2 regions of the Streptomyces sp. NPDC056486 genome follow, and region 2 is predicted to be linked to the other one. Evidence: predicted binding sites of a transcription regulator. Region 2 holds the regulator's gene; the other holds the start of a gene.
What was found. The regulator HrcA, encoded in region 2, represses chaperone genes, less so after heat shock. The targets are predictions, from matches to a motif close to TTNGCACTCNGNNNNNCNGAGTGCNAA.
Positions count from the first base shown of each region.

Region 1: a site for HrcA is predicted at 2,610-2,636, ahead of groL (chaperonin GroEL). Genes of this name have one in related genera too.

Region 1 is NZ_JBHTSF010000025.1:14,117-18,529, reverse strand. Features, by position in the region: gene ACFQ7F_RS13270 (ATP-binding protein) at 1-759, shown strand, start outside; gene groL (chaperonin GroEL) at 854-2,479, opposite strand; gene ACFQ7F_RS13260 (cold-shock protein) at 2,854-3,057, opposite strand; gene ACFQ7F_RS13255 (MoaD/ThiS family protein) at 3,482-3,760, opposite strand; gene thrC (threonine synthase) at 3,873-4,413, opposite strand, start outside.
Region 2 is NZ_JBHTSF010000064.1:27,775-32,187, forward strand. Features, by position in the region: gene hemW (radical SAM family heme chaperone HemW) at 1-393, shown strand, start outside; gene ACFQ7F_RS24250 (DUF3097 domain-containing protein) at 594-1,418, opposite strand; gene ACFQ7F_RS24255 (MBL fold metallo-hydrolase) at 1,453-2,196, opposite strand; gene hrcA (heat-inducible transcriptional repressor HrcA) at 2,409-3,425, shown strand; gene dnaJ (molecular chaperone DnaJ) at 3,426-4,413, shown strand, end outside.

The sequences.
Region 1 (4,413 bases), on a different contig from region 2:
GACCCGGAACGCTTCTGGGCCCTGTGGGCCTGCGGAGCGGTGGCCTTCATGCAGGGTGACCTCGAAGCCTCCACCCAACTGGCGGGCATATGCACTCCGTTGGCGGACCAGGTCGACGACCCGGCGGCGGTCGACGCCGCTCTCTACCTCGAAGGGGTCCAGCTGGTACTGACCGGGCAGTCGGCGGGGGCGCTCCGCCTTCTCTCGCGGACGTCCCGCTCCCCCGACTGCGGCGGCGGTTCTCCCGCCGTCAAGCTCTTCGTGCTCTCTGTCGTGACGTACGCCCAACTCCATCTGGGCGAGTTCGGGCGGGCCACCGAGAGCGCCGACACCTTGCGCGAGGAGTGCGAGCGGCACGGCGAGCAGTGGATGCGCAGTTTCGCCTTCTACCTGCTCTCCAGGGCCGCGCTGGGCAACGGCGACCCTGCCTCGGCCGTCCGGCATGCCCGCGACGCCCTGCCGATCAAATGGCGGCTCCACGACGTCTTCGGTGCCGCCCTGAGCATCGACGCGCTGACCTCGGCCATGGCCGACCCGGAGCAGACCGGGCGGCTGCTCGGCATCTCCGATGTCCTGTGGCGCTCCAGCGGTGTCGCCCGGATGGGAGATCCGGAGCTCATGGCCACCCGCAAGGCCTGCGAGCGCCGTATCCGCGACGCCATCGGCGACCCGGCGTACGAGGCCGCCTTCCGCAAGGGTCTGGAGACCGACATCGACGAGGGCATCGCCTACGCCCTGACACCCGGGGCATGGCCCTGAACAGGCCCCCGGGCAACGCCCGAGGGCGGCACCCCTTCGTGAGAAGGAGTGCCGCCCTCGGTACGTGAAGACTGGCCTACCGAGCCGAAGAGGCTCAGAAGTCCATGTCACCGCCCGGCATGCCGCCGCCGGCCGGGGCAGCGCCCGCCTTCTCCGGCTTGTCGGCGATGACGGCCTCGGTGGTGAGGAACAGCGCGGCGATCGACGCGGCGTTCTGCAGGGCAGAGCGCGTGACCTTCGCCGGGTCGAGGATGCCCTCGGCGATCATGTCGACGTACTCACCGGTCGCGGCGTTCAGGCCGTGGCCGACGGTCAGGTTGCGCACCTTCTCGACGACGACACCACCCTCGAGGCCGGCGTTGACCGCGATCTGCTTCAGCGGGGCCTCGAGGGCCAGCTTCACAGCGGCGGCACCGGTGGCCTCGTCGCCCTCGAGCTCAAGCTTCTCGAAGACAGCGGCGGCCTGGATGAGGGCCACGCCACCACCGGCGACGATGCCCTCTTCGACGGCGGCCTTCGCGTTGCGAACGGCGTCCTCGATGCGGTGCTTGCGCTCCTTGAGCTCCACCTCGGTCGCGGCACCGGCCTTGATGACCGCAACACCGCCGGCGAGCTTCGCCAGGCGCTCCTGCAGCTTCTCGCGGTCGTAGTCGCTGTCCGAGTTCTCGATCTCGGCGCGGATCTGGTTGACGCGACCCTGGACCTGGTCGCTCTCACCGGAGCCGTCGACGATCGTGGTCTCGTCCTTGGTGATGACGACCTTGCGGGCACGGCCGAGCAGGTCGAGACCGGCGTTCTCCAGCTTGAGGCCGACCTCCTCGGAGATGACGGTGCCACCGGTGAGGATGGCGATGTCGCCGAGCATGGCCTTGCGGCGGTCACCGAAGCCCGGAGCCTTGACGGCGACGGACTTGAAGGTGCCACGGATCTTGTTGACGACCAGGGTCGACAGGGCCTCGCCCTCGACGTCCTCGGCGATGATCAGCAGCGGCTTGCCGGACTGCATGACCTTCTCGAGGAGCGGAAGGAGGTCCTTCACGTTCGAGATCTTCGAGTTCACGATCAGGATGTACGGGTCGTCGAGCGACGCCTCCATACGCTCCATGTCCGTGGCGAAGTACGCCGAGATGTAGCCCTTGTCGAAGCGCATGCCCTCGGTGAGCTCAAGCTCGAGCCCGAAGGTCTGCGACTCCTCGACGGTGATGACGCCTTCCTTGCCGACCTTGTCCATCGCCTCGGCGATGAGCTCGCCGATCTGGGTGTCGGCGGCGGAGATGGAGGCCGTAGAAGCGATCTGCTCCTTGGTCTCCACGTCCTTGGCCTGCTCGAGCAGGGCGCCCGAGACGGCCTCGACGGCCTTCTCGATGCCACGCTTGAGGGCCATCGGGTTGGCACCGGCGGCTACGTTGCGCAGGCCCTCGCGGACCAGCGCCTGCGCCAGGACGGTCGCGGTCGTCGTGCCGTCACCGGCGACGTCGTCCGTCTTCTTCGCGACCTCCTTGACCAGCTCGGCGCCGATCTTCTCGTACGGGTCCTCGAGCTCGATCTCCTTGGCGATGGAAACACCATCGTTGGTGATCGTGGGGGCACCCCACTTCTTCTCGAGGACGACGTTGCGACCCTTGGGGCCCAGGGTCACCTTGACGGCGTCGGCGAGCTGGTTCATGCCGCGCTCGAGGCCGCGCCGTGCCTCCTCGTCGAACGCGATGATCTTGGCCATGTGAAGTGGTCCTCCCGGACAGGGGTGGAATGCTGCTCCGGATCGCATCGGTGCCCGCGACGGACGGCCTGCGAGCCATGTGGTTCCTTGCCCCACCCGGCTTGCGAGCCTCACCGATCCGACCCAAGTTCTGTCACTCTCACTGGGAGAGTGCTAACGCCAATGATTAGCACTCGACCCCTACGAGTGCAAGCGCCTCTTACGGATCCCAGACACATGAGGGGGCGCGCGTCCGGGGCGTACGGCGGGACGCAACGCGGCACACGCGGCGGCACACGCGGCGGGACGTGCGACGGGACGCACGAGAGGCCCGTACCCCTGTCGGGATACGAGCCTCTCGTCACTCGCTAAGTCGCTGGCCGATCGCGCCGAGATCAGACGGCGAGCTTGACCATGTCCGCCTGCGGACCCTTCTGGCCCTGCGAGATCTCGAACTCCACTCGCTGACCTTCTTCAAGGGTGCGGTAACCGTCCATCTGAATCGCGCTGTAGTGGACGAAAACATCCGCACCACCGTCGACCGCGATGAAGCCGTACCCCTTCTCCGCGTTGAACCACTTGACGGTGCCCTGAGCCATGCCTAACTCCCCTATTACTGGCCCTTGCACGGACCCGCACTTCGCGGGCCCGGGTCAGACCTCACCCCCCCAATGGGTTGTGGAGGCGTGCGCCGGAACGCGTCGACCGCCGCTGAATGTATCTGTCCAACTGCCCTCTGCAACAGGTCAATCGGACGAGAATTCTGGGCACGCGCGATCGGAAATATGCGGAGAATTTGCCGGAGTTCAGGGCAAGTCGGGCCAGACAAATGCCGCAATAGGCTCAAAAAGGCAAGGCGCTTTGGCTACTTCTTGTCGGCCCCGGGCCGACTTCGTATATGCGCACGGCACAAACAGCGAAGCTTGCTTCCCAACTGTACCGCGCTCAACCATACAGAATTGCCCCCTCCGCTTCTCTCGCGGAGGGGGCAATAGAGGTAACGCTGCGTGCTTTCGGGCGGATTCAGCAACCGCCCGCGACGGCGGGAATGATCGAGACACCGGCGCCGTCCGGCGTCGCGGTCTCAAGGCCCTGCTCGAAGCGGACGTCGTCGTCGTTCACGTACACGTTCACGAAGCGCCGCAGCTTGCCCTGATCGTCCAGGACACGGGCCGCGATACCGGCGTGCTTGGCCTCAAGATCGGCGATGACCTCGGAGAGGTTCGCGCCCTCGGCGGCGACCTCGGACTTGCCGCCGGTGTAGGTGCGAAGAATGGTGGGAATGCGAACGTTGACGCTCATGGGATTCACCTCTTGATACAGGGGGAGAAATACGCCCCTTAAGGGGCGCGGGGAACTGCGCGAGGACGGACCACGACCGCCGCCCGTCGACGGCGATCAGGCCCTACGGCGACTAGTCGGCGAGACCCGCGGCACGGAATGCATCGAGGCTGGGCTTGATCGTCGCGGTCGCCTGAGACGTTTCGGCAACAGCGTCCAGGGTCTTGAGCCCGTCACCCGTGTTCAGCACCACCGTGGTCAAGGTGGGGTCGATGAGCCCGGCCTCAAGAAGCTTCTTCGTGACACCGACCGTCACACCCCCCGCGGTCTCCGCGAAGATGCCCTCGGTCCGCGCGAGCAGCTTGATCGCGTCCACGACCTGCTCGTCGTTCACGTCCTCCACCGCACCGCCCGTGCGACGCGCGATGTCCAGGACGTACGGCCCGTCGGCGGGGTTGCCGATGGCGAGGGACTTGGCGATGGTGTCCGGCTTCTGCGGGCGCACGACGTCGTGCCCGGCCTTGAAGGCGGTCGACACCGGCGAGCAGCCCTCGGCCTGCGCACCGAAGATCTTGTACGGCTTGTCTTCCACGAGCCCCAGCTTGATGAGCTCCTTGAGACCCTTGTCGATCTTCGTGAGCTGCGAGCCCGATGCGATCGGGATGACCAGCTGG
Region 2 (4,413 bases):
GAGGCAGGGCGCTGCCTGCACAACGAGTTGTACTGGCGGGGGGCCGACTGGTGGGGGGCCGGGCCGGGGGCCCACAGCCATGTGGGGGGCGTGCGGTGGTGGAACGTGAAGCATCCCGGGGCTTATGCGGGGGCGCTTGCCGCTGGGCGCTCGCCGGGGGCCGGGCGGGAGATCCTCGCCGCGGAGGACCGGCGGGTGGAGCGGATCCTTCTTGAGCTGCGGCTGCTCGAAGGGTGCCCGTTGACCTTGCTGCATCCTGCGGGGCTTGTTGCTGCGGGGCGCGCTTTGGCGGACGGGCTCCTTGAGGCCGGGCCCTACGAGGAAGGGCGTGCGGTGCTGACGCTGCGGGGGCGGTTGCTGGCGGATGCGGTGGTGCGGGACCTGGTGGACTGACGGTTCGGGCGGCCCCTGCGGGGCTTTCCCCAACCCCGCCCCTTCCCGGCTGTATCTATTAGCGGCTCCGCCGCGGAGGGGCTCCGCCCCATACCCCGGCCCTCAAACGCCGGAGTGCGGGGTAATCGGGTGGGTGGGCGGGAAAGATCCGCCGCGCAGCGGTGGTGCAGTGCGAGGGCGGAACCACGGCCCGCGGCGGGCTAGCCCTCCGTCCCCGTGACGAAGTCGATCAGTTCCTCCACGCGGCCAAGGAGCGCCGGCTCCAGATCCCGGTAGCTGCGCACCGAGCCCAGGATCCGTTGCCACGCGGCCCCCGTGTTCAGGGGCCAGCCGAGCGCCTCGCAGACGCCCGTCTTCCAGTCCTGGCCGCGCGGGACCCGGGGCCACGCCTCGATCCCCACCGACGACGGCTTCACCGCCTCCCACACGTCGATATAGGGGTGCCCCACCACCAGCGCCGATGAAGAACTCACCTCCGCCGCGATCCGCGACTCCTTGGAGCCGGGCACCAAGTGGTCCACCAGGACGCCGAGGCGTGCGTCGGGGCCGGGGGAGAACTCCTTGACGATCGCCGGGAGGTCGTCGATGCCCTCCAGGTACTCGACGACCACGCCCTCGATCCGCAGGTCGTCGCCCCACACCCGCTCGACGAGCTCCGCGTCGTGCCGACCCTCGACGTAGATCCGACCGGCACGGGCGACCCGGGCCCGCGCTCCCGGAACGGCCACCGAACCGGATGCGGTACGTGTGGGACGTACGCGAGGAGCAGCCGCGGACGGGCGGACGAGGGTGACCGTCCGGCCCTCCAGGTCGAAGCCCGCGGGAGTCATCGGGAAGACCCGCTGCTTGCCGAAGCGGTCCTCCAGGGTCACCGTCGGACCCTCCGCCGTCTTCTCGCAGCGGATCACCGCTCCGCAGAAGCCGGTGCTCAGCTCCTCCACCACGAGGTCCGCGTCGGCGGCGACCTCCGGCACGGGCTTCGGCTTCTTCCAGGGGGGAGTCAGGTCCGCGGAGTACTTGCGCATTCGCATGACGATAAGAGAAAGGGCGTACGACCGGCTACGACACGCCGAAGCGGGCCGCCAGTGTGGCGCGTTGCGCGCGGACAAAAGCCGCATCCACCACCGCGCCGTGCCCCGGCACGTACAGCGCGTCATCCCCGCCCAGGTCGAGGAGCCGGTCGAGCGCCGCGGGCCACCGCTGCGGTACGGCGTCGTCGCCCGCCTGCGGTTCGCCCGACTCCTCGACCAGATCTCCGCAGAAGACGATCTCCGGAGAGCTGTCCGTGCCGGGGACCAGGACCGCCAGATCGTGGCCCGTGTGGCCCGGGCCGACGTTCGCGAGCAGGACCTGCACCCCGCCCCCCAGGTCGAGCGTCCACTCCCCGCACACCGAGTGGTGCGGCCGGACGATCAGGTCGGCGGCCTCCGCGGCGGCGTCCGGCGGGACCCCGTGCCGGACGGCCGACGCGCGCAGTTCGTCGCGGCCCCGCGCCAGGAGCGTGTCGACGCCCACCGCGCCGTACACCTCCACGCCCGCGAACGCCGCGGCGCCCAGGACATGGTCGAAGTGCGGGTGCGTCAGGGCGAGATGGGTGACCCGGCGGCCCCCGCCGATGATGCCGCGCGCCTGCGTGCGCAGCTCCGCCCCCTCGCGCAAGGTCGCCCCCGCCTCGATCATCAGCGCCGATTCGCCGCCGACCACCAGGCCCGCAGTACAGTCCCAGACCGGGAGGCGCCGCCGCCCCACGTGCGGCGCGAGCCGCTCCCAGCCCGCCTCGTCCCATGCCAGTGCCACGTCCATAAGCCGACGCTAGCCCTGTACGGGCGCCTTGGCAGCCGCTGCCCCGCCCGCTGCCCCGCCCGTCGAACCGACATAGAGGGTCCGGCCCTTGCCGGGGTCGTACCTCACGGCCGTACACTGGGCGCGGTAATGGCTGGCACTCGCCCAAGGGGAGTGCCAGGCGGGCCGCAGGACACAGAGGTATCAGGGCAAAAAGGTGGAGGTGTGCGCGGATGCTCAATGAACGCAGGCTCGAAGTGCTGCGCGCCATCGTCCACGACTATGTCGGCACCGAGGAGCCCGTCGGCTCCAAGGCGCTCACCGAGCGGCACAGCCTCGGGGTCTCCCCGGCCACCGTCCGCAACGACATGGCGGCGCTCGAGGAGGAAGGGTTCATCGCCCAGCCTCATACGAGTGCGGGGCGCATCCCGACGGACAAGGGGTACCGCCTCTTCGTCGACCGGCTCGCGGGCGTCAAGCCGATGGCGGCGCCGGAGCGCAGGGCCATCCAGAACTTCCTCGACGGCGCCGTCGACCTCGACGACGTCGTGGCGCGCACGGTGCGGCTGCTCGCGCAGCTGACCCGGCAGGTCGCGGTCGTGCAGTATCCGTCGCTCACCCGGTCGACGGTGCGGCACGTGGAGCTGCTCTCGCTTGCTCCCGCCCGCCTGATGCTCGTCCTGATCACGGACACGGGCCGGGTCGAGCAGCGCATGATCGACTGCCCCGCCCCGTTCGGTGAGACCTCGCTCGCGGATCTGCGGGCGCGGCTCAACAGCAGGGTCGCGGGCCGTCGCTTCGCGGACGTGCCGCAGCTGGTGCAGGACATGACGGAGTCCTTCGACGCGGAGGACAGGGGCACGGTGGCGACGGTGCTCTCCACGCTCCTCGAAACCCTCGTCGAAGAGACCGAGGAACGGCTGATGATCGGCGGAACGGCCAATCTCACCCGCTTCGGACATGACTTTCCCCTCACCATCAGGCCCGTACTAGAGGCCCTTGAGGAGCAGGTCGTCCTGCTCAAGTTGCTTGGCGAGGCCACAGATTCGGGCATGACCGTACGGATCGGTCATGAGAACGCCCATGAGGGACTCAGCTCTACTTCAGTGGTCTCCGTCGGCTACGGTTCGGGCAGCGAGGCAGTAGCCAAACTCGGCGTGGTCGGCCCGACCCGCATGGACTATCCGGGAACGATGGGAGCAGTACGCGCAGTGGCACGTTACGTCGGACAGATCCTGGCGGAGTCGTAAGTGGCCACGGACTACTACGCCGTACTAGGCGTGCGCCGCGACGCTTCCCAGGACGAAATCAAGAAGGCCTTCCGGAGGCTTGCGCGAGAGCTTCACCCGGACGTGAATCCGGATCCGAAGACTCAGGAGCGCTTCAAAGAGATCAACGCCGCGTACGAGGTGTTGTCGGACCCGCAGAAGAAGCAGGTCTACGACCTCGGCGGTGACCCGCTGTCCCAGGCGGGCGGCGGCGGTGCGGGCGGTTTCGGAGCCGGTGGCTTCGGCAACTTCTCGGACATCATGGACGCGTTCTTCGGGACGGCGTCGCAGCGTGGCCCCCGGTCGCGCACGCGCCGTGGCCAGGACGCCATGATCCGGCTCGAGATCGACCTGGACGAGGCGGCCTTCGGGACCACCAAGGACATACAGGTCGACACTGCGGTCGTCTGTACGAGCTGCAGCGGTGAAGGTGCCGCGCCGGGGACATCCGCTCAGACGTGTGACATGTGCCGCGGTCGCGGTGAGGTGTCGCAGGTCACGCGGTCCTTCCTCGGTCAGGTCATGACCTCGCGGCCGTGCCCGCAGTGCCAGGGATTCGGCACGGTCGTGCCCACCCCGTGCCCGGAGTGCGCCGGCGACGGCCGCATCCGGTCGCGGCGGACGCTCACCGTGAAGATCCCCGCCGGTGTCGACAACGGCACGCGGATCCAGCTCGCGGGTGAGGGCGAGGTCGGCCCCGGCGGCGGCCCCGCCGGTGACCTGTACGTGGAGATCCACGAGCTGCCGCACGCCGTGTTCCAGCGGCGCGGGGACGACCTGCACTGCACGGTCACTATTCCGATGACGGCCGCGGCTCTGGGCACCAAGGTGCCTCTTGAGACGCTGGACGGCCTGGAAGAGGTCGACATCCGGCCGGGCACGCAGTCCGGTCAGTCGGTTCCGCTGCACGGCAGGGGCATCACGCACCTGCGGGGCGGCGGGCGAGGTGACCTCATCGTGCACGTCGAGG